3 regions of the Arthrobacter sp. K5 genome follow, and region 1 is predicted to be linked to each of the others. Evidence: predicted binding sites of a transcription regulator. Region 1 holds the regulator's gene; each other region holds the start of a gene.
What was found. Region 1 encodes LexA, which represses DNA repair genes until DNA is damaged. Its sites were predicted from a motif close to TCGAACANNTGTTCGA; they were not measured.
Positions count from the first base shown of each region.

Region 1 (9,441 bases):
GCAGCCGCCGGTGCCGCGGCCACGGCCGGCGAGCAGCGTGTTCTTGACCTGCTCGACCGTGCCGTGGCGGGCATGGGCGGCCAAAGCCGCAGCGGCCAGCACGAGATGGCCAGGCAGGTGGCACGCGCAATAGAAACGGGCGACCACCTGCTGGTGCAGGCCGGCACCGGAACCGGCAAGTCGCTGGCTTACCTGGTTCCCCTCATTGCACATTCCCTGGAGAGCAACAAGCCTGCCCTCGTGTCCACTGCCACCCTCGCTCTGCAGACGCAGATCGTGGGCAGGGACTTACCCCGGCTCCTGGAAAGCCTCAAACCGGCACTCGACCGGCCTGTGAAGATTGCGCTGGTCAAGGGCCGCGCCAACTATGTCTGCAGGCACAAGCTCGAAGGCGGCTTTCCCTCCGAGGAACCCTCGGAGGGCCAGCTCTTCTCACTGGGCGAGGACACCAGCGTCCCGCACTTCGCCGCGGCGGTGGGCGGTCCGTCGTCGCAGCTCGGCAAGGAGGTGGTCCGGCTCCGCGAATGGGCGGAGCAGACCACCACGGGCGACCGTGACGAGCTGCTTCCCGGCGTCACGGACCGGGCCTGGCGGCAGGTGTCAGTCACGTCCATGGAATGCCTCGGCTCGCAGAAGTGCCCCCTCGCCGAAGAGTGCTTCAGTGAGCTTGCCCGCCATAACGCCACGGAAGCCGACGTCGTGGTGACCAACCACGCCATGCTGGCCGTCAGCGCCTTCGAAGGCCTGGCGGTGCTGCCGGAGTATGACGTTGTGGTGGTGGATGAGGCCCACGAACTCCAGGACCGGGTAACCGGCGCGGTTTCGGGGCAGCTGTCGGTGGCCATGGTCCACGCCGCAGCGTCCGGCGCCCGCAAGCACACCGGCATTACCGTTGACGCGCTCAACACAGCGGCCGCCAACCTTGAGGTGGCTCTCGCCGGCGTTCCCAGCGGCCTGCTGCCCAACGGCCTGAACGACGAGCAGCTGGACTGTGTGGACCAGCTTCGTGAGGCGTGCCGGGCGGCGCTGTCGGATTCCAAGGGGGACAGCAATACAACGGCCGACGGCGGGCGGCAGCTCGCGCGCTCCCGCCTGCTGGTGATTCTGGAGCTTTGCGAACGGCTCATCGCCGCCCGGGAAAACCGCGAGGTGGTCTGGTTCTCCCGGAATAGCACGTTCGATCCCCAGCAGGGCTACTCTGCGCCGGACGAGTCTGCCCCGGCGCTGGTCAACATCGCCCCGCTGAGCGTCGCAGGCCGGCTTCGGGAAGGCCTGTTCGCCGGGCATACGGTGGTGCTGACATCGGCCACCCTTGCCATCGGCTCTGCCTTCGAACCCGCGGCCGGCGGGTTGGGCCTGGTCGGGGAGGGCGCGCCGAGCTGGACCGGCGTCGACGTGGGGTCGCCTTTCGACTACCCCAGGCAGGGCATCCTCTATGTAGCGGGCCACCTGCCGAAACCGGGCCGTGGCACGTCCCCTGAGGCGCTGGACGAACTCGAGTCCCTCATCCGTGCCTCCGGCGGGGGAGCGCTTTGTCTGTTCTCCTCGCGGCGGGCGGCCGAGGAAGCTGCGGACGCCCTGCGCACGCGGCTGGATGTCAGCATTCTCTGCCAGGGTGAATCCACCATGACGGCACTGGTGAAGCAGTTCGCTGACGAGCCCGATACCTGCCTGTTCGGCACGATGTCACTGTGGCAGGGGGTCGACGTGCCGGGCGGGTCCTGCCGCCTGGTGGTCATTGACAGGATTCCCTTCCCGCGGCCGGATGATCCCCTGATGACCGCGCGGTCCCGGGCCGTTGCACAGGCCGGCGGCAACGGCTTCATGTCTGTCTCCGCCACGCACGCGGCCATCCGGCTTGCCCAGGGGGCAGGACGGCTCATTCGGTCCACGAATGACAAGGGCGTGGTGGCGGTGCTGGACTCCAGGCTTTCCACGGAACGCTACGGCGGGTTCCTGCGGGCCGCGCTGCCGCCGTTCTGGCCAACGACCGACCGGAAGACCGCCGTCGCGGCACTGGAAAGACTCGCCGGCGCACAGGCCTAAGGAAGCCCCGGGCTGATGCTGCCCGGGGCCCAAGGCTCCCTGAAGGACATTCCCGCTCCCTGATGGACGTTTCCGGGGACGAAGCCCGCGGTGGCCTCCGGCCCGGCGGCTACAGCGAGCGGAGTACGGAAACCACCTTGCCCATGACAACGGCGTGGTCGCCGAGGATGGGTTCGTACTGCGTGTTCTGCGGCAGCAGCCACGTGTGGCCGTCGCGCTGCCGGAAAGTCTTGACCGTGGCTTCATCGTCGAGCAGCGCCGCAACGATGTCGCCGTTGACGGCGTCGCTCTGCCGCCGGACCACCACCCAGTCCCCGTCGCAGATGGCGGCGTCGACCATGGAATCGCCTGCGACCCTGAGCATGAAAAGCTCGCCGTGGCCCACCAGTTGGCGGGGCAGCGGCATCAGTTCCTCAACCATCTGGTCCGCGAGGATGGGGCCGCCGGCGGCGATCCGGCCGACCAGCGGAACCATTGCGGTATCCATTGCGCTGGGCAATTCGGACACGGAAGCGCCTGCCGTGCCCAGGGCCGGGGCTTTGTCCGCGCCGCCGGATTTCGGCGCCCCCGCGTCCAGGGTGAGCGGCATCAGGACCTCCATGGCGCGCGGACGCTTGGGGTCACGCCGAAGGTAGCCAAGCTTTTCCAGCTGCGAGAGCTGATGGGTCACGCTGGACAGGCTGGCCAGCCCGACGGTGTCGCCGATTTCCCGCATCGACGGCGGGTAGCCGTTCTCGTTGACCGAACGCTGGATGGTTTCCAGGATCTTCTTCTGGCGGAGTGTTAGTCCCTTGGGGGTCCGCTGAGACCGCGGGCTGCGCTGGGGAGCCTTGCCGTCAGAGGCCTGTGCTGCCATGTTCGCCAACGCCTTTCCGTTCCTCCCGGACGCGGTAGCTGCAGTGGCCGGGAACTTCCGGCCTGAAAAATGTCAGACCCTGCTGATCAACTGCAGATGTGGTTGTTCTGTGATTTCCAACGTAGGCCAGCCATAGGGCTTTTTCAAACATTTGTTCTAGCGAGTCTCGACTTAATTCGGTGATAGGTGCTAAAACTGGAAAAAGCAAAGTTCGAACATGTGTTCTAGTGAGGACGGTTTCTCAGCCCGGTGTTCGAACTGTCTGTTCGAACGCGAGGCAGTACAACTTGGTCCAGGAGGGCTCACGCCATGTCAGCTTCATCAGCAGTCTCAGCTTCACCAGCAATGTCGGCTTCACCAGCAGTCCCGCCGCACTCCCAGCCCGGCGCAGTCTTTCGGCCGCGTGCGGTGCCTCAGCCCCGTGCGGTGACTGAGCTGCGTGCGGCGCCCCAGTCGCTTGCCGTGCCCCAGTCCTGTGCAGTGTCCCGGCCAGGCAGGCCGCCACGCCTGCGCCTCACCCGCCGCGGCCGGATCGTCCTCATCGGACTGCCGCTTGTTCTTCTTGCCGCCCTGATCTTGTCTTTGACGGGGCTGTTGAACTCGCCGGCCAAGGCTGCGGACACCGCCAGTGGCCTGACCGTCACGCCCACCGTTTCTGTCACCGTGCAGCCCGGTGAATCGCTCTGGGCCATCGCCGGAAAAGTCGACCCCGACCGCGACCCCCGGGACGTGATTGTGGACATCGTCCAGCTCAACGACCTTCAGGCAGGGAAGGTCATGCCCGGCCAGCAGCTGTTCGTGCCGAACAAATAAGCCGTTGCCGTACGCTGGAACCGTCACAGTTTCCGGCCAGCCCTTCGGGTTACTTAAACTGTCTAGGTGACTGACCAGCTTGAGCGACTGAACCGACTGCCCCTGCGGACTAACCTGAGGGGGCTGTCCCCTTACGGCGCCCCGCAGCTTGACGTTCCGATCCTGCTCAACGTCAATGAGAACACGCATGGCGTGCCCGCCGACGTACGGGCGGCCATCACCGCGGCCGTCAGCGAGGCAGCCACCGGACTCAACCGGTACCCCGACCGCGAATTCACCGAGCTCCGGGAAGCCCTGGCGGAGTACCTCGGCCACGGGCTCAGCGCGGACAACCTCTGGGCAGCGAACGGCTCCAACGAGGTCCTCCAGCAGATCCTCCAGGCCTTCGGCGGGCCGGGCCGTTCGCTCCTGAGCTTCCCGCCGACGTACTCCATGTACCCGCTCCTCGCCAGCGGAACCGACACCGCCTACATCGCAGGCAAGCGTGCCGACGACTATGGCCTCAGCGCCGAGTCGGCCGCGAGCCAGGTGCGCGAACTCCAGCCCAACATCGTGTTCCTGTGTTCACCCAACAATCCCACCGGTACCGGCCTGGGCCTGGACGTGGTGGAAGCCGTCTACGAGGCGGGCGAGGCCAGCCAGGCCATCGTCGTCGTGGACGAGGCCTACCACGAGTTTGCGCACGACGGCACGCCCAGCGCCCTGACCCTGCTGCCCGGCCGGGAGCGGCTCATCGTCTCCCGGACCATGAGCAAGGCGTTCGCTCTTGCCGGCGCCCGCCTCGGTTACATGGCCGCGGCGCCGGAGGTGACCGACGCCCTGCGACTGGTGCGCCTGCCGTACCACCTGTCCGCCGTCACGCAGGCAACCGCCCTCGCGGCCCTGCAGCACCGCGAGGCGCTTATGGCGGATGTCGAGGACATCAAGCGCCAGCGCGACCGGATTGTCGCGGAGCTGACACGGATGGGGCTGCGGCCCGCGGCGTCCGACTCCAACTACGTCTTCTTCGGCGGGCTGGAGAACCCCCATGAGGTCTGGCAGGAACTGCTGGACGCGGGGGTGCTTGTGCGGGACGTCGGCATCGCCGGGCACCTTCGGGTCACCGCCGGCACTGAGACGGAAACCACAGCCTTCCTGGAAGCCCTCGAAAGCATCCTGGCCCGGCAGGCCGCACTTCCGGCCTAAACTTGAACATGGACCAGGTCAGGTCCGCCCCCATCCTTCGTCAAAGGACATCTATCACCATGAGCGACACCGGAATCAAGGCTGCCGAGGCACGGACTGCACGCATGGAGCGCGCCACCAGCGAATCTTCCGTGCTGGTGGAGATCAACCTCGACGGCACCGGCGTGTCGGACATCAGCACGTCGGTCCCGTTCTACGACCACATGCTGACGGCGCTGTGCAAGCACTCACTCATCGACATGACCGTCAAGGCTACCGGCGACACCCACATTGACGTCCACCACACCGTTGAGGACGTTGCCATCACGTTCGGCGAGGTGCTGCGCACGGCTCTGGGCAACAAGGCCGGGATCCGCCGCTTCGGTGAGGCCACCGTGCCGCTGGACGAGGCCCTGGCGCACGCGGTCGTCGACGTCTCCGGCCGGCCCTACCTGGTGCACGGCGGCGAGCCCTCCGGGCAGGAGTACCACCTGATCGGCGGCCACTTCACGGGCTCGCTGACCCGGCACGTCTTCGAGGCCATCACGCTGCACGCCGGCATCTGCCTGCACATGAACGTCATCGCCGGCCGCGACCCGCACCACATCGTGGAAGCCCAGTTCAAGGCATTCGCGCGGGCCCTCCGTGCAGCCGTCGAGCCGGATCCCCGCGTCGAAGGCATTCCGTCCACCAAGGGAGCACTGTGACCGGCAAAGTACTGCGCGAGGGCGCGATCATCGATCCGTCGGCCACGCTGAAGCCGGCTTCCCCGGAGGGCAAGCCCACCGTCACCGTCCTCGACTACGGCTCCGGCAACGTCCGTTCCGCCGTGCGTGCCCTGGAACGTGCCGGTGCCGAGGTCATCCTGAGTTCCAAGCCCGAGGACGTGCTGAACGCCGACGGGCTGGTCGTTCCCGGTGTCGGCGCCTTCGAAACGGTCATGCGCGAGCTCAAGGCCGTTGACGGCATCCGGATGATCGGCCGCCGTGTGGCCGGCGGACGTCCGGTCCTCGGCATCTGTGTCGGCCTGCAGGTACTCTTCGAGGCCGGCGTCGAACACGGGACCGAAGCCGAAGGCATGGGGGAGTGGCCCGGCAAGGTGGAGCTCCTCCCTGCCGAGGTGGTGCCGCACATGGGGTGGAACACCGTCAAGGTTCCGGAAGGCTCCAGGCTTTTCGATGGCGTTGAAGCTGAGCGGTTCTACTTCGTGCACTCCTATGGCGTCCAGAACTGGGACTTCGAGGTGATCCAGCCCCGGATGGCGCCGCCCCTGGTCACGTGGTCCGAGCACGGTGCCCCCTTCATCGCCGCCGTGGAGAACGGCCCCCTCTGCGCCACCCAGTTCCACCCGGAGAAATCCGGTGACGCTGGCGCGCGGCTGCTCAAGAACTGGGTCGACGGGCTCCGCGGGCAGCCTTCCCGGCAGGCGGCGGACGCCTAAATGTGGTCCATTCTCCTGACGGGACTGGCCGGTCTCCTGGTGGGCGGTGGCCTGTCCTTCGGGCAGCAGCACAAGCCGCTCTGGATCCAGATCGGTTTCTACGTACTGGCCGCCATGTCGCTGCTGGCCGCCTACCTGCTGACCCTTCCCGGCAAATAACCAACTAACCCGCCGTGTGCGCCGCAGAAGCCGCCGCGCACGGGAACCAGCGCCTACAAGAACTGAGGACCCCTGATGACCAGCCAAAACGAGCTGCCGGTACTTGAACTGCTTCCCGCCGTCGACGTCGTAAACGGCCAGGCGGTCCGCCTGGTCCAGGGCGAGGCCGGCAGCGAGACGAGCTACGGAACGCCGCTGGAGGCGGCGCTCAACTGGCAGCAGCAGGGCGCGGAATGGGTTCACCTGGTGGATCTGGACGCTGCCTTCGGACGCGGCTCAAACGCGGACCTGCTGCGCGAAGTGGTTGGCCGGCTGGACATCAAGGTCGAGCTTTCCGGCGGGCTCCGGGACGATGAATCCCTGGAAAAGGCGCTGGACCTGGGCGTCGCCCGGGTGAACCTTGGCACCGCCGCCTTGGAGAACCCGGACTGGACCGCGCGGGCCATCGACCGCTTCGGTGACCGGATCGCCGTCGGGCTGGACGTCCGCGGAACCACTCTCGCCGGCCGCGGCTGGACCAAGGAAGGCGGGGACCTGTGGGACGTGCTGGGCCGCCTCGAAGAGGCCGGCTGCGCACGCTACGTTGTTACCGACGTGACGAAGGACGGCACGCTGCAGGGACCGAACGTTGAACTCCTGCGGCAGATGGTGGAAAAGACCGGCAAGCCCGTGGTGGCGTCGGGCGGTATTTCCAGCCTTGATGACTTGAAGGTCCTGCGCTCCCTGGTGCCGCTCGGCGTCGAAGGCGCCATCGTGGGCAAGGCCCTGTACGCCGGCGCCTTCACGCTGCCCGAGGCCCTCGACGTCGCCGGCCGCCGCTAGGGGTATCGCCGTGACCGAGCACCACCCCAACTCCGCGGACGGCGGCGGACCGGGCGCGCACCTGCCGCCGGCACGCCGGCTGCCCGGTCACATCGAGGCCGCCCTCGCCGGGGCAGGTGGCGCCACCGATTCGGCGGGACAGCCCTGGGCCGGACGCAGCCTCGCCGGTGACGACGCCAAGATCCACAACTTCGAGGACGACGACGGCACGGCCGACGCCGGCTACCTCACCGCAGTCTCTGCTCTTGTTGCCGGCGACGGCGACGAGGCCGCGGTGGTTGCCTCGCTCGCCACCGCCCGTGTCTTTGTCCCCGTGGTGGCACAGCTGGCGGAGGAAGCCGAGGGCGCGCATGGCGTGCACGCCGACAAGCAGGCCGACATGGCGCTGGTGACGCTCAAGGCACCCGACGGCCGCCTCGCCATGCCCGTGTTCACCTCGGCGGCAGCCCTGGCGGCGTGGCACCCGGAGGCGCGGCCCGTGGCCGTTTACGCCGCGAGGGCAGCCCTGTCGGCCGTCTCCGAAGGCGCCGAGCTGCTGGTCGTGGACCCCGGCTCGGAAGTGACCTTCGTGGTCCGGCGCCCCGGTGTCTGGGCCCTCGCACAGCAGCGGCAATGGGTGCCGGCCTACGTGGACGCCGAGCTGGCCGCGGTGCTGCGGGCCGGAGCGGACGGCAAACCCGCAGTCCGTGGATTCGAGGTCCTGCCCGGCGGGGAGTGGCCACCACCACGGCCTCAGGCCGCCGCGTCGATGGCGGCGGAGCCGGACCGGAACTGCGTGTGGTGCTCTATCTGGAGGACGGACTTGATGCAGCCGCGGTCCAGGCCCTCGTTGCCGGCCTCCAGGCCGAGTGGAGCCGGAATGTATTGTTTGGTGAGCGCGTTGATTCGATCGAAGTCAAGCTAAGGCGCGCCGCGCAGTAGCCGAGGGCCCGGTGGGTCCGTTCCGGTGCTGTCCGGCGGCGGAACTGAGGACCCACCTGTGAATTTCAGCCTGTACCGCGAACTGCTGGCCGTTCGGCCCATCCGCAGGCTCCTGGCAGTCGGCATGATTGCCCGCATTCCCCATTCGGCGGCGGGCGTCCTGCTGACGCTGCACATCGTCCTGACCCTCGGCGAGGGCTATGCGGCCGCGGGAACGGCAGCGGCCGTGATGACCATCGGGATCGCGCTTGGCGCACCTTGGCGCGGCCGCCGGGTGGATACGGCGGGCCTGCGGACGGCCCTGATACCTTCCGTGATTTCGGAAACCGTCATCTGGTCCGTCGTGCCGCACGTCTCCTACCAGTGGCTGCTGCCCCTCGTATTTGTCGGCGGCCTGCTGACCCTCCCCATTTTCAGTGTGGTGCGGCAGTCCCTGGGGGTTCTGGCCGACGGCGACCAGCGCAGGACCGCGTTCGCGCTGGACGCGGTCAGCACCGAGCTGGTGTTCATGATCGGCCCGGCAGCAGGTGCTGTGGTGGCCACGAGCGGCCATTCCGTGCTGGGGCTGACCGCCGTCGGTGTCTCGACGTCCCTGGCCGGACTATTCCTGATGTGGTTCAACCCGCCCACCCGCAGTGCTGTCCGCAACGAATCCTGTGAGGTGGACGAGCAGGAAGCCGCGGAGGTAGCCGTTGTGGCCGCCGCCCCGCACACCTGCAGGAGGCTGCGGCTGAGCTCGGTCCCGCGGCTGCGGGCAGCAGGCGGCGGGCAGCCCTGAAGGGCCGGGTGGCACACAGCTTCGGCTGGTTCACCGCAGCGGTGGCCGCGGTCTTCGCAGTCGCAGCCGGCGCCGGCATGGTGCTCAGCGGCACCGATGTGGGAATCGTGGCTGCCCTGGAGACCGGCGGCCGCCAGGGCGAGATCGGCGTTGTGTTCCTCTTCTGGTGCGCGGCCTCGGTGGCCGGCGGTCTTGTTTACGGGGCCATGCACCGGCCTGTTTCACCGGTACTCCTGCTGCTGGGAATGGCTGCCCTGACCATTCCGATGGGCTTTGCCACCGACACACTGACCCTCAGCCTGCTGTCGCTGCTTCCGGGGCTCCTCTGTGCTCCGGTCCTTTCGGCCGCTTCCGAGAAGGTGGCCGAACTGGTCGACGAGGCCAGGCGGGGAGAGGCCATGGGCTGGTACGGGTCCGCCCTGACCGCGGGTGTTGCACTGG
Region 1 covers NZ_CP159279.1:4,841,542-4,850,982, forward strand. The annotation lists gene ABRP34_RS22030 (ATP-dependent DNA helicase) at 1-2,046, shown strand, start outside; gene lexA (transcriptional repressor LexA) at 2,156-2,902, opposite strand; gene ABRP34_RS22040 (LysM peptidoglycan-binding domain-containing protein) at 3,365-3,715, shown strand; gene ABRP34_RS22045 (histidinol-phosphate transaminase) at 3,782-4,900, shown strand; gene hisB (imidazoleglycerol-phosphate dehydratase HisB) at 4,960-5,586, shown strand; gene hisH (imidazole glycerol phosphate synthase subunit HisH) at 5,583-6,320, shown strand; gene ABRP34_RS22060 (hypothetical protein) at 6,321-6,479, shown strand; gene priA (bifunctional 1-(5-phosphoribosyl)-5-((5-phosphoribosylamino)methylideneamino)imidazole-4-carboxamide isomerase/phosphoribosylanthranilate isomerase PriA) at 6,555-7,301, shown strand; partial or broken gene ABRP34_RS22070 (SseB family protein) at 7,363-8,222, shown strand; partial or broken gene ABRP34_RS22075 (MFS transporter) at 8,281-9,441, shown strand, end outside.

Region 2 (9,441 bases), 2.2 Mb from region 1:
CATCATGGTGCTGGCCCTGCTCGCCGTCACCGCCGTCCTGGGCTCGTCCAAGCTGCGCGGCTTCGCGTCCCTTGGACTCGGTCTGGCAATCGGTCTTGTCGGCCTCGACTTCGTCTCGGGCCAGGCCCGGCTCACCTTCGGCCTGCCGCTGCTCTCCGACGGCCTGGACGTCGTCGTGATCGCCGTGGCGATTTTCGCCGTCGGTGAAGCCTTGTGGGTGGCGGCGCACCTGCGCCGCACCCCGCTGCAGATCATCCCGGTCGGCAGGCCGTGGATGGGCAAGGAGGACTGGAAGCGGTCCTGGAAGCCGTGGCTGCGCGGCACGGCCTTCGGTTTCCCTTTCGGCGCATTGCCCGCCGGCGGCGCGGAGATCCCCACCTTCCTCTCCTACGTGACCGAGAAGCGGCTCTCCAAGCACCCCGAGGAGTTCGGCAAGGGCGCCATCGAAGGCGTCGCCGGGCCGGAGGCCGCCAACAACGCGGCCGCAGCCGGCACCTTGACCCCGATGCTGGCACTCGGTCTGCCGACCAACGCCACCGCCGCCGTCATGCTGGCCGCGTTCACCCAGTTCGGCATCCAGCCGGGGCCGCTGCTGTTCCAGAACGAGGGTCCGCTGGTGTGGGCACTGATCGCCAGCCTGTTCATCGGCAACTTCCTGCTCCTGCTGGTCAACCTTCCCCTGGCCCCGGTCTGGGCGAAGCTGCTCCGGCTGCCGCGCCCCTACCTGTACGCCGGCATCCTCTTCTTCGCCACGCTGGGCGCCTACTCGGTGAACCTGCAGGCGTTCGACCTGATGCTTCTGCTGGTCCTGGGCGCCCTCGGCTTCATGATGCGCCGCTACGGGCTGCCTGTCCTGCCGCTCATTCTCGGCGTGATCCTGGGACCCCGCCTCGAAAAGCAGCTCCGCCAGGCGCTGCAGCTAAGCGCCGGCGACGTGTCGGGCCTCTGGAGCGAGCCGATCGCCGTCGTGGTCTATATCATCGTGGCACTGGTACTCCTCTGGCCTCTGGCTGCACGTCTCTGGCGCGCCCGGCGTCCCCGGACGGGCGGGCTCGTCATGGCCGGCGGACCTGCTGTTGACGGACCCGCCGCCGGACCCGCTGCCGCACCCCCAGTCGAGGCGCCTGCTGAGGGATCCGCTGCTGAGGGATCCGCTGCTGCGGCACCCGCCGATCGGGGGCCTGATGCAGGCCGCCGCCGCTCGGACGCCACCCATGCCAACCACGGACAGGAGAAATCGTGAGCATCATTGTCGGCTATATCCCCACGGCCGAGGGCAGCGCGGCCCTGGACCGGGCCATCACCGAGGCGCAGAAAAGCCAGAGCCGGCTGGTCATCATCAACTCCTCCCGGGGAGACGCCATCGTTGACAAGCGCTACGCCCAGGCTGAGGACATCTCCGCATTGACGGAAAGGCTGGACCGGGAAGGGATTGAGCATTTGGTCCTGCAGCCGGTGCGCGGCAACGACGCGGCCAACGAGGTGCTGGAGGCGGCGGAGAAGTACCGGGCCGAACTCATTGTGATCGGCCTCCGGCGCCGCACTCCGGTGGGCAAGCTGATCATGGGCAGTGCTGCGCAGCAGATCCTGCTGGAGGCATCCTGCCCGGTGCTGGCCGTCAAGGCCGGAGCCTGAGCCTGAGCCTGAGCGAGTACCGCCACTAAACGGCTCCTGCCACTAATTAATGCCATGGGCCGGTGTCCGGATCCGTCGGGATCCGGACACCGGCCCATGGCATTTCGAAAGGACCACCCATGACCGTTTACGCCTCCAAAACCCACGCCCGTTCACCATTTCCGGCCCGTGAACCCGTAGCCAACTGGGCCACGCTCTCCCCGGCTGAGGAGGTGGAGATCCGCCGCAACGGGCGCACGGTCGCCGCTGGCTGCGTCGACATGCGGGCCTTGGACGGCAGCATCATCTGGCTCATCCAGGACGGCGGCCGCGGGCGCGCGCTGTTTCTGCAAGGCGACGGCGTGACGGTCTTCCGGCGCGCCCGGAGGAACATCGCCGGCACGGGCCACACCCGGATTCCCCGCAAGGCCGGCCAGGCCCACGGGCGCTGACCACCGCTGACCTGCGCAACCGTCCGATACCGTAAAGCCATGAACCAGTACCGGCTAGCCATTCTGGACGACTATCAGGGAGTCGCCGAGGACTTCGCCCCATGGAGTTCCCTGGCGCAGCGTGGCGTCGCCGTCACGGTGTTCGGCGCGCATTTTGGCTCGGAGGCCGAAACCGCGGCGGCCCTCGCGGACTTTGACATCGTCATCGCCATGCGGGAGCGGACGCCGTTTCCCCGCAGCGTCATCGGGCAGCTGCCGCAGCTGAAACTGCTCGTGACCACCGGCGCCGCCAATGCGGCCATCGATCTGCAGGCGGCAGCCGACCACGGCGTCGTGGTGTGCGGAACCGGCGGCTCCCCCACAGCCGCGCCGGAACTGACGTGGGCACTGCTGCTGGCTTTTGCCCGGAACCTGACCGCGGAAGAGGCCTCCTTGCGCTCCGGCCACTGGCAGACAGGCCTCGGGTTCGAGCTGTCCGGGAAGACCCTGGGAATCGTCGGGCTGGGGAAGATCGGGAAGCGAATCGCCGCCTACGGCCGCGCCTTCGGGATGGACGTGCTGGCCTGGAGCCAGAACCTCACCGAGGAAACCGCCCTGGCGGCCGGTGCCCGCAGAGTCAGCAAGGAAGAACTCTTCACAGAGTCCGACGTCGTGTCCGTGCACCTGCGCTTGTCGCCGCGTTCGGAGGGAACAGTTGGAGAACGGGAACTGCAGCTCCTCGGGCCCGACGGTGTCCTGGTCAACACCGCCCGCGGCCCGCTGGTGGACCAGCAGGCTCTGGTTACCGCCCTCGAAGAGGGTTGGATCCGTGGCGCCGCGATCGACGTGTTCGACCAGGAACCCCTTCCGGCGGGGCATCAGCTGCTGACCGCGCCCCGGACACTCCTGACGCCCCATCTGGGCTACGTCACACAGGAAAGTTACCGGGCCTTTTTCGGCGGCGCATTCGAGGACGTCACTGCGTGGCTGGACGGCGCCCCGGTGCGGGAACTGACGCCGTAGAGAAGACGGTGGCGCCCAAACCGGCAGCCACCGAAATAGCGGGCAACCGCTGACATGAGGCACGCGCTTTTAGGCGGCCGTAGTTGGTGCCCAGCCGGGCAACGGCTCCACAGGCAGCGGTGGGCCAAGGTTCTCGAGGCTGTCCGGCTCGACACAGTCAGGCTCGGGGCCGCCACGCTCGGGCCTGTCGGACTCGAAGCTGCGGGGCGCCGGGCTGACCGTGCCGGGCCTGTCGGACTCGAAGCTGCGGGGCGCCGGGCTGACCGGGCCGGGCCTGTCGGACTCGAAGCTGCGGGGCGCCGGGCTGACCGGGCCGGGCCTGTCGGACTCGAAGCTGCGGGGCGCCGGGCTGACCGGGCCGGGCCTGTCGGACTCGAAGCTGCGGGGCGCCGGGCTGACCGGGCCGGGTCTGTCTGGCTTGAGGCTATCGGGCCAGTGGGGTGGTTCCCAGTCCTGTTGTTCCGCTGGGTAGGACCGTCCCGCGGGTGAGATCCAGCCGGGCGGGCTCTCGCGGGTGGCATCGACCGGTCTCCACCCCGACGTGTGTTTCAGGCGGTGGTGCTTGGGGCAGGGCTGGCCCAGGTTGGTGATCCCGGTGGTCCCGCCGTCGGCCCAGGCCAGGATGTGGTCGGCGTCGTTGTCCAGGGAGTGGTTGTTGCAGTTGGGGAACGTGCAATGCGCGTCTCGGAGCCGGAGCCAGTGGCGCATCGGCTTCGTCAATCGGTAGCTGGTGCGTCCGATCTCCAGCGGTGCCCCGTCCCGAGGGTCGGTCAGGACCCGCAGGAAGGACGTGCAGCCGTCAGCGACGAGCCGGCGGGCCATGGACGGCGGGATCGGCCCGTACCCGTCAAGCACCGCCGGCTCCTCCGTCTGTCCGAGCAGCGAGAACACCGGAACCGTGACCAGGACCTGCGCCCGCGGAGACGGCACATGACCGGGACGCGCTGAACCAGCGAATAGGGCGTCTGCCGGCAGAGAACCTGTGGCCGGGCCGTCAATCCCCTGGGCCGGCGCGAGCAGCCATCCGGCGGCCACATCAGCCCGCAGCTGGGTCAGGGTCCGTGTTTCGGCAGGTCCCTGCAGGGCGCGGGCGGCGGCGGTGGTGCGGTCCCAGATCCCGGCGGCCTGGTCCGCGGGCAGGTACGCCGAGAGCCAGGCCATGCCGTCCCGGTCCGGGGCATACTCCAGCCGCCGGTCCTTCGCACACTTGCGGTGGCGGGCCTCGATACTCACCGGATGATGCCGCTCCCGCCAGGCACGTGCCCTGGCCCGGAACCTCCCCGGTGCCTGCTCCCCGGCGGGGCAGCCGCGCGCCGGGTTAGGCGCGTGCGGGTCGAGGAAATGGGCCTCCAGGGCGGCGGCCGCGGCGGGCTCCAGGTTGGCTGTTTCATCACACATCACCCGCGCATGCTGCAGCGAAATCCTCCCTACCCCCAGCGCAGTCAGCGTCATCGGCCGCTCGGCGGTCAGGGTATGCGCCTCGCACAGCAGGGCACCGGCACTGCGTTCGCTCACGCTCAGGGCACCCGCGACCTCAGCGGTCACGGACATTTCCCGGGCGCTGCCCTCCTGCCTCGAACTCGACGGTACCACCAAGGCCTCGTCAAGGGTGGAATACCCCGCGACCAAACGGACTTTCAGAGCCGCCAGCCGGGCCTCCAACCTGCCCAGCTCCGCCATGCCGTCCAAACACGCGTCCGCCTGATCCCGGAGCGGATCACCCGCAGCGGGATCCACAGCGGCCAGATCACCGGGCGCGTGGCCATCACCGGGTGCCTGGCCATCACCCCCGGCGGCCGCGCGGACAAAACCGGCCAGCACAGCAACGGAGGACTCAATGCCCTCCCACGTTTCCACCACTGCCGTGCTTTCCATACCCACAGCATGGCAGGGGGCACCGACAATTTTGCGGAGCGCAGGGCAGACCATCCCAGGGGCGGCTCCGCTGGTTGCGCGGGTTGGTTTCGACAAGTTCAACCAGCGGTTCGGCTCCCCGACGGCGCCGAGAAGGTGCCCCCGCGGGAAGCATGCCCCGCAGTCAGCTGCCCGTACCTTCGACGGTCCCGGAACCGTCGAGCGTGACGGTGCCGGCGTCGCCGTCGACCTTAACTTGCTGTCCGCTGGACACGCGCCGGGTGGCCACCCCCGTTCCAAGGACGGCAGGAATGCCGTACTCCCGGGCGACGATTGAGCTGTGGCTCAGCGGCCCGCCGACGTCCGTGACGACGCCGGACGCCATCGCAAACAGCGGTGTCCAGGCGGGGGTGGTCATGCGTGCCACCAGCACCTCGCCGGGCCGCATGCTGGCGAAGTCGTCGGGGCCGTGCAGCAGCCGGGCCTGCGCGCTCACCTGCCCGGAGCTCGCGCCCACGCCGGTGATGACGTTCCCGGCCTGCTGCACCGATCGGGCTGGCATCATGCTGCCAAAGGCCCGCTCCATCCAGCGGCTCTCGGGGAGCAACTGCGGGGCAGCCGCTTTCCGCTGGCCACGCCACAGCATCTTCCGCTGTTCAACGGCCTCAGCCCGCACCGGCCGGTCCGTGCCGGTGATGGCCGCGCCGGGCGTGGCCAGCCCGAAGTCGATGGCGTTGCGGAGTTCGTCGAGCCGTAGCCAGAAGATGTCCGACGGCGTCCCGATGACGCCCGAGGCCGTCAGCCGCTCCCCCAGTTCCAGCAGCATCCGGCGCATCAACGGCCAGGCCAGTCCGACGTCGGCCAGGGCGTCCTCACGGACGGGCGCCGCCTTCTGCGCCCAGCGGAGCAGCCTGCGGAAGACAGCGCGGCGGCGCGGCCCCAGCCTGGCGCTGACCAGCCGGCTCTGTTCCTCCCGCCGGTCGGCGGACCGCTGCTGGCGCTCGTGCGGGTCCTTCCCCTGCCCCCGCACGAAGTACCTCAGGGTCTCCAGCAGGGCGGAGGGGTCATCGGCCGGCACAGGGTTGATGAAGTCCAGGTTGTAGACGGCATGCCCGTACCGGTCCAGGTGCCGCTGGAGGCGGGAACGCCACTCGTCCCACTGTTCCGGATCCACAGCCGGGGCTCCGTCCACGCCCGCGGGAAGCGTGCCGGCGCGGAGAGCGTCGGCGATGCCGGCCGCTGATCCTTCCGTGACGGCCGAGGCAAGCTGCGGCCGTTCGCGGGTCCACGCCGCAAGGTCGTACAGGGATTTCTCCGCGCGGATGGGTTCGCTGTCGTAGCCAAGGAGAAAGACCTCCGCGGACGGATCGCCGGGCCGCCGGACGAGCTTGTCGTAGTAGCCCCGGAACATGATCTCGCTGGTTGCGGCGATAGGGATGATGGACTGCACGGCGGTGTAGTACGCGGCGCCGGCGTCCAGCAGCGCCGAAATGCCCTCCAGCAGTTCGGTGGCCGGACGGTCGGCGGGCGACTTGGCCGCCCAGAACTTCACGAGTCCGCGGTACTTCGGGTGCGAGTGATCGCGCCAGCCCTTGATTCCCATGTGGGCCTTGCCTTGGGCCAGAGCGCGCATCGCCGTCAGCGACTTGCCCATGACCCGCCGCATTCCGGCGTTGTTGTAGTAGTAGTACGCGTAGCCGTTGACGGTGGGCAGCGAGACGTCCCCGGGCCGCACGACGCTCTTGCCGAATGCCTCGCTGAACAGGGCATTCAGCGACCGCACCACAGCGCCGTCAATGAGGTCGGCGAACAGGGGCGATAACGGGTCCGGCAACTGCTCTACGATGCTGGCCCGGAAGTACATCCCGTTCGGGTAGGGCAGCGGCCACTGCGTCGGGGCGTCGGCCGAGGGCTCGGGCAGGGCGGTGATGGGACGGGCCTGCAGGATGAAGAAGTCCCCTGCCGCCTGCGCCCACTCGATGTCCTGGGGCACCCCGAAGTGTTTCGCTATGGCCGTTCCCTGGCGGGCCAGCGCGACCGCCAGGTCGTCATCGAGCACGGGCTCCCGGCGCTTCGCTTCGGGCACCGGCTGCTCCCTGGTGCCTGTTCCGTCGTAGACGGTCATGACGTCCTTGTCCGCCGTCCTGCGTTGCTCCACGCGGCCCGTCGCGGCATCCACCACTACGTCGTCCGTGGTGACGGCCCCGCTGACCACTGATTCGCCAAGCCCCCAGGCAGCGCTGATCACCACCTGGTCGCGGCGGCCGGTAGCGGGGTTGGCCGTGAACAGCACGCCGGCGGCACCGGCATCGACCATCTCCTGGATCACGACGGCGAGGCGCACGGTGGCGGGATCGAAGCCGTTCCGTGAGCGGTATGCCATGGCGCGGGCGTTCCACAGCGACGCCCAGCAGTCAATGACGGCAGCGACGACGGCGTTGTGCCCGGAGACGTTCAGGTAGGTGTCCTGCTGGCCGGCGAAGCTGGCCGAGGCGAGGTCCTCCGCGGTGGCCGAGGAGCGCACCGCCACCCGCGCGGCGTGGCCGTCGCCGGGCTCCGCGCCGGCCCCGTCACCTGATCCGGCCGCCGCCTGGTGGTCCAGCGTCTGGTGGCTCAGCCGCCCGTAGGCCGCGCGGAGTTCGCCGGCGATCTCCTCGGGCATCGTGCTCTCGGCGAAGAGGGCGCGGATCTGCCCGGCGGCGGCGTCATAGTCGTCGTTGGAGGCACCGGCGGGGAGGGCGGCGAGCTCAAGGATGCGGCCGGCGATCCCGTTGGCGTTGACGAAGTCCTGGTAGGCCGCCGTGGTGAGCACGAAGCCCGGCGGCACCGGGAACCCGGCCCGGGACAGCTCACCGAGGTTGGCGCCTTTGCCGCCTGCCTCGTCCAAATCGCTGCGTCCCAGCTGGTCAAAGTCCTTGATGTAGGTCATGACCCTGCGTCCCTTCTGCCGGGAGCCGGGACCGCGGCATTGCGGCTGGTGGCCCCGTTCCGGCGCTGCACCCTATTGTGGCACTGCACCCGGTTCTGGCAATGGGGGATGCCAGGCGGAGACGGCTAGACCGGGATGGCTAGAGGTCGCCACGCGGCCGCCACACCACCACGGCCTGCGAACGGGGCCGGGGGCGCTGGCCGCGCGCCAGGCTCACCACGTCACCGGCGGCGCCGGCGGCAAAGATCCGGGACTCCAACGGCTCACGACGGCGGGCCAGTTCCTGGGTCAGTTCGCTCACCCGGTGTTGCAGGGCAGCAACCTGGTTTTCGAGTTCCAGGATGCGCTTGATGCCTTCGAGCGAAACACCCTCATGGGACAGCCGCTGCACTTCACGGAGCCGGTTCACGTCCCGCTGGGAGTACCGGCGGGACTTGCCCGGTGCCCGGCTGGGCGAAACGATGCCCAGCCGGTCGTACTGGCGGAGTGTTTGCGGGTGCATGTCGGCGAGCTCGGCGGCCACCGAGATGACGAAGATCGGCTGATCGAAATTAATGTCCACGGCCGGCACCCGCCCCTAAAGCCGGGCCTTGGCTGCCAGGCCCTGGCGGACATCCGCGCCGGTGGTGGCGGCTGCGAATGCTTTCACGGCCTCCTCGGCTTCCTTGCTCAGGTTCTGCGGTACGGCGACGTCGATGGTCACCAGCAGGTCCCCGGTGCCCTTCGACGTTTTCACGCCGCGGCCCTTGACCCGGAGCGTGCGCCCCGACGGGGTGCCGGCAGGAACGCGGACCCGGACGTGTTCGCCGTCGATCGTGGGAACCTCGATGTCGGCACCCAAGGCAGCCTCCGGGAAGCTGACGGGCACGTGGATCCGGAGGTTGTCGCCGTCGCGCGTGTAAAAGTCATGGTTCTTGACGTTGACGGTGACCAGCAGGTCGCCGTTGCCAGCCGGGCCGTACTGGCCCTTGCCGCGCACGCGCACCTTCTGGCCGTCCTTGATGCCCGCGGGCACCCGCACGTCGATGACCTCGCCGTCCGGTTCACGCAGCCCGATGGTGGTGCCCCGGATGGACCCGGCGAAGGAGATGCTGGTGCTGGCCGTCCGGTCGGCACCCTTCTGCGGTGCGCGCTGGTAACCGGCAGGGCCGCCACCGAAGCCGCCGCCGAACAGGTCGGCGAACTCGGGCGGGACGCCGCCGGCGGTGCTGAAGCCGCCGGAGTGCCGGCCGCCGCCGCCGGTGAACAGGCCGCCGAAGAGGTCCTCGAAGCCGCCGTTCGCGGTGCTGCCGGCGCCGTGCGGGGCAAAGCGGGCGCCGCCTCCCATGGCCCGGATGGCGTCATACTGCTGCCGCTCATCAGGATCGGACAGCACGGAGTACGCCTCGGAAATGTCCTTGAACTTCTTCTCTGCAGAAGTATCCCCGGAGTTCGTATCAGGGTGGAACTGCCGCGCGAGCTTCCGGTAAGCCTTCTTAATGTCAGCGTCGGAAGCGTCCTTGGCAACACCAAGGATCTTGTAAAAGTCCTTGTCCACCCAGTCCTGGCTAGCCAATGGCGTTTCCTTTCAAATGTGCAAAACGATAAGGC
Region 2 covers NZ_CP159279.1:2,675,683-2,685,123, forward strand. The annotation lists gene ABRP34_RS12140 (tripartite tricarboxylate transporter permease) at 1-1,243, shown strand, start outside; gene ABRP34_RS12145 (universal stress protein) at 1,240-1,635, shown strand; gene ABRP34_RS12150 (hypothetical protein) at 1,755-2,066, shown strand; gene ABRP34_RS12155 (D-2-hydroxyacid dehydrogenase family protein) at 2,106-3,068, shown strand; gene ABRP34_RS12160 (DUF222 domain-containing protein) at 3,138-4,943, opposite strand; gene ABRP34_RS12165 (PEP/pyruvate-binding domain-containing protein) at 5,107-7,851, opposite strand; gene ABRP34_RS12170 (helix-turn-helix transcriptional regulator) at 7,991-8,413, opposite strand; gene ABRP34_RS12175 (DnaJ C-terminal domain-containing protein) at 8,429-9,406, opposite strand.
Region 2: the regulator LexA is predicted to act here: its motif matches at 5,042-5,057, upstream of ABRP34_RS12160 (DUF222 domain-containing protein).

Region 3 (9,441 bases), 950 kb from region 1:
CTCGATCGCCGTCACCGGTTCGCTCATCCAGTGGCTGCGGGACAACCTGAACATGATCAGCAGCGCCCCCGAAGTGGAGTCCCTCGCCGCCTCGGTCAAGGACAACGGCGGCGTGTACATCGTCCCCGCGTTCTCCGGACTCTTCGCGCCCTACTGGCGCTCGGACGCCCGGGGCGCCATCGTCGGCCTGACCAGGTTCGTTAACAAGAGCCACATCGCCAGGGCCGCGCTTGAGGCCACGGCTTTCCAGACCCGCGAGGTGTTGGACGCCGTCAACGCTGACTCGGGCGTTCCGCTCACGGAACTGAAGGTCGACGGCGGGATGGTCGCCAACGATGCCCTCATGCAGTTCCAGGCAGACATCCTCGGCGTGCCGGTCATCCGCCCGAAGGTGGTGGAAACCACTGCCCTGGGTGCGGCGTACGCGGCCGGCCTCGCCGTCGGCTTCTGGAAGGACCTCGGCGAGCTGTCCGCCAACTGGTCGGAGGACAAGCGCTGGGAGCCGAACATGGACACCGAGGAGCGGGAACGGCAGCTGCGGCTCTGGAAGAAGGCCGTCACCAAGTCCATGGACTGGGTCGACGAGGATGTGAGGTAGCCTTCTGCCCCGACAAGGGGCCGGTGACTCCCGCCGGAGTCACCGGCCCCTCTTCTACGTGTCCAGTTCCCCGTCGTCGTTTGTTTCCATGTATTGGTGGACAGGCGGTAAGGTTGCTGTATGCGTGCGATCCTTCTGCTTAGCTAGCCGCTTGGTATCCCGAACAAATACGGATTATCGAGCGGCCGCCCCTCCATGTCGAGGGGCTTTTGTGTGTCCGGGGAGACCTTCCCGGCAGGCGGCGGGGATCAGACCGTTGTGACAGGACAGAGGGTCATGACAGAACAGAAGAGGGCAGCAGTGAGCGTTCAGCCGGAGACCGAAACCGGAACAGCAGCAGGTGGAGCGGAGACGCCCGAAGAGGGCGCGTACAGCTTCGCGGCGATGGAGGCCCGGTGGCCGCAGGTGTGGGAAGACCTGAAGGTTTTCACTCCCGCCGACGACGGATCCCGGGAGCGCCGCTACGTCCTGGACATGTTCCCCTACCCGTCCGGCGACCTTCACATGGGCCACGCCGAAGCGTTTGCGATGGGCGACGTGGTGGCGCGGTACCTGCGCCAGCAGGGATACGACGTGCTGCACCCGATCGGCTGGGACTCTTTCGGGCTCCCCGCGGAAAACGCGGCCATCAAGCGCAACGCCCACCCGAGTGAGTGGACCTACGCGAACATTGACACCCAGGCGGCCTCCTTCAAGCGCTACGCCATCTCTGCCGACTGGTCCCGCCGGCTGCACACGTCAGACCCCGAGTACTACCGCTGGACCCAGTGGCTGTTCAAACGCTTCTACGAGCGCGGCCTGGCTTACCGCAAGGACTCGCCGGTCAACTGGTGTCCCAAGGACCTGACGGTGCTGGCCAACGAGCAGGTAGTCAACGGCGCCTGTGAGCGTTGCGGCACTGCGGTGACCAAGAAATCGCTGAACCAGTGGTATTTCAAGATCACTGACTATGCGGACCGGTTGCTGGACGACATGTCCGAGCTGCAGGGGCACTGGCCCGAGCGAGTACTGGCGATGCAGCGAAACTGGATTGGCCGCTCGGAAGGCGCGCATGTCCGGTTCGTGATCGAGGCGTCGGACGGACGTGCCGAGCGCGAAGTCACGGTCTTCACCACGCGTCCGGACACCCTGTACGGGGCCACCTTCTTTGTGGTGGCCGCGGACGCGCACCTGGCACTGGACCTGGTCACCCCCGAGCACCACGACGCACTCATGGCCTACCGTGAAAAGGTCAAGGCCCTTTCGGACATCGAACGCCAGTCCACCGAACGCGAAAAGACAGGTGTTTTCACCGGCCGCTACGCCATCAATCCCCTGAACGGTGAGAAGCTGCCCGTGTGGGCAGCGGACTACGTCCTGGCCGACTACGGCACGGGTGCCATTATGGCTGTCCCCGCGCACGACCAGCGCGACCTCGACTTCGCCAAGGAGTTCGGCCTGCCGGTACGCGCGGTGCTGGACACCGGCGAGGAGGATCCCGCCGTCTCCGGCAAGGCAACGGCGGGCGAGGGCACGCTCATCAACTCGGGCACGCTGGACGGCCTGCCTAAGAGCGACGCGATTCCTGAAGCCATCCGGATTCTCGAAGGTCAGGGCACAGGCGAGAAGTTTGTGAACTTCCGGCTCCGCGACTGGCTCCTGAGCCGCCAGCGGTTCTGGGGCACCCCGATCCCCATCATCCACTGCGCCGAGTGCGGCGAAGTGCCGGTGCCCGACGAGCAACTGCCGGTTACGCTTCCCGAGGACCTGCGTGGCGAGGCACTGTCCCCGCGGGGAACCTCCCCGTTGGCCGCTGCCGCCGAATGGGTCAATGTCGAATGCCCCAACTGCGGACGTGCAGCCCAGAGGGACACGGACACCATGGACACGTTCGTGGACTCGTCCTGGTATTTCCTGCGCTTCGTCTCCCCGGACTACACCGACGGTCCGTTCGATCCGGCGAAGATCAACGACTGGATGCCGGTCGGGCAGTATGTCGGCGGCGTCGAGCACGCCATCCTGCACCTGCTCTACGCCCGTTTCTTTACCAAGGTCGTTCATGACATGGGCCTCCTGGCAGCGGACGAGCCCTTCAGCGCCCTGCTCAACCAGGGCCAGGTGCTCAATGGCGGCAAGGCGATGAGCAAGTCTTTGGGCAACGGTGTTGATCTGGGCGAGCAGCTGGACAAGTACGGCGTCGACGCCGTCCGGCTCACCATGATCTTTGCTTCCCCGCCCGAGGACGACGTCGACTGGGCGGACGTTTCGCCGTCGGGCTCGGCGAAGTTCCTGGCCCGTGCGTGGCGCCTTGGGCAGGACGTGTCCAGCGCCCCCGGTGTTGACTTCAGCACCGGTGACCGCGCGCTGCGCTCGGTCACGCACAGGACCATCGCGGACGCTGCGGAGCTGCTGGACAACAACAAGTTCAACGTCGTGGTGGCCAAGCTGATGGAACTGGTCAATGCCACCCGCAAGACCATCGACTCGGGCACCGGCGGTGCCGACCCGGCGGTGCGCGAGGCTACCGAGGCTGTCGCCGTCATCCTGAGCCTCTTCGCGCCCTACACGGCGGAAGACCTGTGGAACGTCCTGGGGCACCCGGCGTCGGTGGCCAATGCAGGCTGGCCTTCGCACGACGAGGCGCTGCTGGTGCAGGAGACTATAACCGCGGTGGTCCAGGTCCAGGGCAAGGTCAGGGACCGGCTTGAGGTCTCACCGGGCATCTCCGAGGACGACTTGCGCGAGCTTGCGCTGGCCTCCGAGAACGTCCAGCGTGCCCTCGACGGCCGCGGTATCCGGACCGTGATCGTGCGTGCACCTAAACTGGTGAACATCGTCCCGGCCTAACGGGACGGACTGACTGGCCGGGTTCCGGCCGCCGGCACTGCCGGCGGCCGGAAACAACTGCAGGGGGTGTGCCGTGATTGACCGCGAACCGGCAGCCTGGCTGTGGTTAAAGGAGCACCTGGTCCGTCTCCGCCAGGCCACCAGGCCGGGCCAGGTCCCGCCTACGGGTGAGCCCGCCGTCGTCGTCCGCACCGCTGTGGTGACGGATTCGGCCGCCGCACTGCCCGCCGACTGGGTGCGGGCCTTCTCCATCAACGGCCGACTGGCCGTCATTCCCATGCCCGTCATGGTGGGTGAGGAGATTTACGGCGAGGGCGAGGACGACATCGCCGGTACCATCGCGGTGGCCCTGGCCGCCGCGACGCCCGTCAAGACCTCCCGGCCGTCGCCGGGCCAGTTTGAGCAGGCCTACCTGGCCGCCGAACGGCAGGGCTTTGAGTCGGTTGTGTCCATTCATATTTCCGGCGGCCTGTCCGGCACCGCTGATGCCGCCCGCCTCGCTGCCGGGCGGGTCAAGATCCCCGTGGAGGTGCTGGACACCCGCACCGTGGGAATGGCGCAGGGACTCGCCGTCCAGAGCGCCGTGGTGGCTGCGGCGGACGGCCGCGATGCCAGCGAAGTGCGCCGGCTCGCTGAGGAACGCGCCGCACGGTCCAGAGTGTATTTTTACGTGCCCAGCCTGGAGCAGTTGCGGCGCGGCGGACGCATCGGCGCAGCAGCCTCGCTGGTCGGAGCCATGCTCGCCATCAAGCCGATTCTCGCGGTCGACGACGGCAAGATCGTTCCGCTGGAAAAGGTCCGCTCCGCAGCGAAAGCCATTGCCCGGCTTGAGGAGATCGTGGTGGCAGAGGCCGCGGGACGGCCTCTGGGCGAGGCCCGGCTCGCGATCCACCACTTCGGCAACCGGCCCGAGGCAGAGACGCTTGCCGCCCGGCTCGCGGCGAAGCTCCCGGCCGTTCCGCCGGCCCAGATCAGCTCGCTACCCGCGGTACTGGCCGCCCACGCCGGGCTTGGAGTCCTGGCGGTGATCGTGGGGGAGAGCAGTTCGTCCGTTGCGGGTTGCCTCGCCGCCCCCTCCAAGGCTGCTGACGCCGGCGGTAATGAGGCCGGCACCTAGTACTTTGGTCACCTGGGGCTTTGAACAACTAGGACCTTGAACAACTAGGACCTGGGATCGGTGGTCCGGGCCGACGGAACCGGCCTCAAGGGCGTACAACTAGGTCGCAGCCCAGGGCGTTGTGGGCGCTGGGAACGCCCTGTGCTGGTACCGGGTTTTCGTTCTGGAGCGGTCTTAAAAAACATTTTCGGTCCGGTCCGTTTGTCGGGCCTGATCCACCCTTTATTGTCACAGCCCCCTGTCATGCTGTGGGTATGGATAGCGCAGTGGTTGCGGGGACGTTGGAGGCCGTCGGTGCCTCTGCTCTTTGGCTGGCTGCTGGGCTGCGTCGGGTGGCTGGTCCGGGTCCGGCTGCGCTGCCCGGTGGGTCGGATCCGGGTGAGGCGGATCCTTTGGGGGATCTGGCGGGTGCGTGCCTGGAGGGTCTGGCCGGTGTGGCTGCGATGGAGGCCCGGCTGGCGGCGGTGAAGGTGCACCTCGCCGCCGGCTTCGCCGCGGCGGAGGAGGCCATGACTCCGCCTGAGGCGTCCGCGCAGGATCGCACCGTGCGGCGGATGTCGGTGACCGCCGAGGTCGCGTGCGCGCTGACGGTGAGTGAAGGGTCGGCGGAGCGGTTGCTGGTGGAATCCGCGAAACTCACCAGTGATCTGCCGTTGGCGCTGGGCGCGCTGGGCTCAGGAACTATCTCCTGGCAGCACGGGCGGATCATGTGTGACGAGACCGAGGGTCTGTCGCCGGAAGCGGCGGCGGCGTTTGAGGCGCATTTCCTGGACCCGGACGCACCTAACCCGGCCCGGGGTTGTCCGGCGGGGGAGCTGACGACGGCAAGGTTCCGGGCGAAGGCCAGGTACTGGCGGGAACGGCATCATGAGGTCAGCATTGAAAAACGCCACCACAAGTGTGTGAAGGACCGGCGGCTGGAGTATGCCCCGGACCGGGACGGGATGGCGTGGCTGTCGGCGTATCTGCCCGCGGATCAGGCGGCCGGGATCTGGTACCGCATCACCGCCGCTGCCCGGGCTCTGCAGTGCCCGAGCGAAACCCGCACTCTGACCCAGCTCCGCGTCGACGCGTTCGCCGGTTGGTTGCTCGGCCCGGCACCGGGAGTGGGCGGCGCGACTGATGACCCGCCCACAGAATTCTTTCCCGCACATCTCCTGCCCGCAGGCTCTGCGGGGTCCCTGCCCTCGGATGCTCCGCCCACAGACTCTGCGCGGGCTGGTGACGTGCCAGCCCGTGGAACGCCGGCCGCGGGACTGCCCGTTGGTGATGTTCCCTCGCCGGCGGCGCAGGTTCTGGTCACGGTTCCTGTGTTTTCGCTGCTTGGCCTGTCCGAGGAGCCGGCCACTCTCGACGGGCACGGTCCGATCCCGCCGTCGATGGCCCGCCGGCTGGTCGCCGACGGCGCAACATCATTCCACCGGGTGCTGGTTGATCCGCGGGACGGGGCACCGTTGGAGATCGGCCGCGCCAGCTACCGGCTGACGAAGCCGATGCGCCAATGGCTGCGGCTCCGCGATGCCAAGTGCACCTTCCCCAACTGCAACAACCACTCCCTGGACAACGACGCCGACCACATCCTCGCCTGGGCCGACGGTGGCGGCACCGGCGTCGCCAACCTCGGCCAGCCCTGCCCCAAGCACCACAGACTGAAACACAGCACACAATGGAGACCCGTCGGCGCCACCCGCGACAATCCACCAGGCTGGATCTCGCCCATGGGGCGGTCTTACCCCGCCGAGTACCAGGACTGGGAACCACCCACCTGGCCAGAACCACCGCCCGGCCAAGATTCGCGGGAACTGCCGCCTGGCTGGCAGGAACCGCCTCTCCGGGAGTCGCTGGAACCGCCGGGCTGGCAAAACTGGCTGGAGCCGCCAAACTTGCAGGAACCGCCGCACGTCCAAGATTGGCGGGAACCGTCGCTCGTTCAGGGCTGGCCCGAGCCTCCAGGGTGGTCAGACGGACCCGATGGGTTCGACGGGTTCAATGACCGGTCTGGACTGTCCTGGTATCAAGGCCGCGAATCCGTGGAAACCCCCGAGGACCTTGACGGGGTTGGGACCCCAATGGCTTTCGGCGTTCCTGAACCACCCCTGCCGGTTGATCCATGGCCCTACTGGTCATCCATAGCGGCCTAGGAATACGCCTGCCCCTATCGCGCCGCCGCAACCCCCTGCCACTTGCCGTCTCCGTGCTGGGCCTGCCCTTGCCGGTCGGGCGCCAAAACCGCTGCCCACTTCTCGTGCCCTAGCAGTGCCCGCCCGCCGGTAGTACAGTCTCCCCACCGAGCAAGGAGGCTCCCATGTCCATGCAAGTCCACCACGTCGCCCAGTTGGACCGGGATGTGGCCGACGAAGTCACAAAATGGCTGAAGTACCTGAAGGGCCAGGTCACCACCGTCCAGTTCCTCACCACCACCATCCCGGATCCCAAAGAGCCGGAGAAGTGGCGAGTGCAGTACGAGGCCTACATCACCTATCAGCGATAGCGGCGCTTTCCACATAGGGCATGACGGGACTGTCGGGAAGGCTAACCGTTTCCTAGCGTGGTGGATATGTCACGCCGGACCGCTGGAGCATCAGCCAGCGCTCAGCCGCGCGCTGGGGAAGGGCGGCCAGGCCTGGGGTATTCCGGTGGTGGACGTCGCTCCATGCAGGGGAGGACAACAGATGGGCGGACAGCCAGTCGACTGGCCGCCTCACTCGGACTTCCCACCACCCCCGGCCTTACGGGCAGTACCGGTCCTGTCGGAGATGAAGAGCCCAACCAGCAGCCCGGCGGTGGTGCCACTGGACTGCTCGACGCGGGATCGGGAGGTGGCTTTACCTATGGCCGCCAGCCCGGTTCCGCCGGGTCTGCGGTGTCCGAGGAAGTGCCCGAACCGCGGTTCCGATGGCGTCTGGGCATTGGCGCCGCAGCATTGGTGGGCGTGCTGTCGCTGATCGCCGGGGTCCTGCTCTGGTGGCAGGTGGCTGCCAACGGACCCGTAGTCCTTCCGCTCGGCTCAGCGACCCACGATGCGGCCGGGTCACCGGCCACCAGCGCAGCGGACAAGGAGGGCAACCCGGACGGCGGAGGCACGGAAGGCAGCGGGCCGGGCAGTGACGGCAACGACACTGACGCAATAGGCGCCGGCGGGACAGACGCCGGCGGGGCGAACAGTGCCGGGGCGAACGGTGACGGGGTAGCCGGGAACGTCGTGGTGCACGTCGCCGGGGCGGTGAAGAAAACGGGAGTGGTTCGGCTCGCGCGGGGAAGCCGGGTACACGAGGCCATCGCCGCCGCGGGGGGCGCCCGCCCGGAGGCCGACCTCGACCGGCTCAACCTGGCTTCCCCGCTGGAGGACGGCCAGAAGATCTACGTACCGCGCCGCGGTGAGGCGGCACCGGCCGACACTACCGGTGCCGCGCCAGCTGACAAGTCTGGGGCGGTCGGCGCATCAGGAGCGGACGATGCCACAGCCGATGGAACCGGTGGGCATGCAGGGACTGGTGCCGGCGGGAAGATCAACCTCAACACCGCCACCGTGGAGGAACTCGGCGAGTTGCCGAGGGTTGGCCCTGTGCTGGCCCAGCGAATCGTCGACTGGCGCACGCAACAAGGCCCCTTCAAGTCGCCCGAGGAACTGGACGCCGTCGACGGAGTCGGGCCCAAAATGCTGGAAGCCTTGCTTCCGCTGGTGACGGTCTGACATGGAGGGCAGGACCGGACGCGCGCCCAGCCCGTGGCACCGCTATGTCCAGGCGGCAGTGGACTTCCCTAGGGCCGACTCCACGTCACATGAGTCCGGCGCCGGCGATTCTGCCCCAACGGAATCAGTGCCGTCTCAGTCTTTGTCCCGTGCCGGTCCCGCGACTGCTCTCGGCCAGAAAATCCGTGCGGACATCCGCCGTCGTCTGCTGCCGGACGAGCAGGACGCGGCCCCATCTGAATACAACCGGCGTCGAACCGATCTTCGCCTTGCCCCGGCTGCACTGCTCGTGTGGGCCGCCGCGGTCGCCGGACCATGGCTGACACCAATCGGCCTACTGTTTATCTGGGGCAGTCTCGCTGCGTGTGCCGGAGTGCTGCTGGCGATGGTCCTGCGCAGGAAGAGCGCCGGAAGGCACTGGCGGCGCAGTTTCCTGACCACCCTGACGGCAGCACTCATGCTGGCCGCGGCGTCGACAGCTCATTCTGCCGTGTCCTCGGCCCAGCGCCATGACGACCAGGTGGCAGGACTGATCGCCGGGCGGGCGTCAGTTGTGGTGGAAGCCGAGATCACCGGGTCTCCGCGAGCCCTCAAGACACCTGGCCCCTCGGGCCGTGACGAACGCTGGGCAGTCGGGGCGGTGGCCCGGTCGTTGACGTCCGGAGGCCACGTCACGCACGCCCAACTGCCGGTGGTCATCATTGGCGGGCAGGAATGGCAGCATGCCGGCACCGGCCAGTTGCTCCGGGTCACCGGAAAGCTCCGGCCTCCGGACCCGGGCCGCGTGGAGGCAGCGATGTTGACTGCGTCCTCACCGCCCGCCCGGCTCGCACCAGCGCAGGACTGGCAGCAGGCGCCTGCCGCCTTGGGCAAGCGTTTCGCCGCGGACGCCGCCTGGCTGGCCCCCGACGTCGGGGGCCTCCTCCCGGGCATGGTCACGGGCGACACCGGCGGCCTGAGCGAGGAGCTCGAGACAGCCATGAAAACGGTGGGCCTGACTCACCTGACAGCCGTCTCGGGAGTGAAAGCCAACTTAGGGGGTGGGTGACGAGTGGTGTCTCGGTTGCTGAAGACTGTGTTTGGATCACCGAGGGAGCACCCAAACCGGGCGCTATGGGTCGCCGCGTTAGACAGGGCCGCAAGCGGCAACTTGTAGAGCCGGCAGTACAACCCGGCGCAACTGTTGCTCATCAGCCCATTATCCCT
Region 3 covers NZ_CP159279.1:878,887-888,327, reverse strand. The annotation lists gene glpK (glycerol kinase GlpK) at 1-598, shown strand, start outside; gene leuS (leucine--tRNA ligase) at 899-3,424, shown strand; gene ABRP34_RS03850 (DegV family protein) at 3,498-4,541, shown strand; gene ABRP34_RS03845 (DUF222 domain-containing protein) at 4,796-6,682, shown strand; gene ABRP34_RS03840 (hypothetical protein) at 6,847-7,032, shown strand; gene ABRP34_RS03835 (helix-hairpin-helix domain-containing protein) at 7,405-8,235, shown strand; gene ABRP34_RS03830 (ComEC/Rec2 family competence protein) at 8,363-9,283, shown strand.
Region 3: the regulator LexA is predicted to act here: its motif matches at 4,717-4,732, upstream of ABRP34_RS03845 (DUF222 domain-containing protein).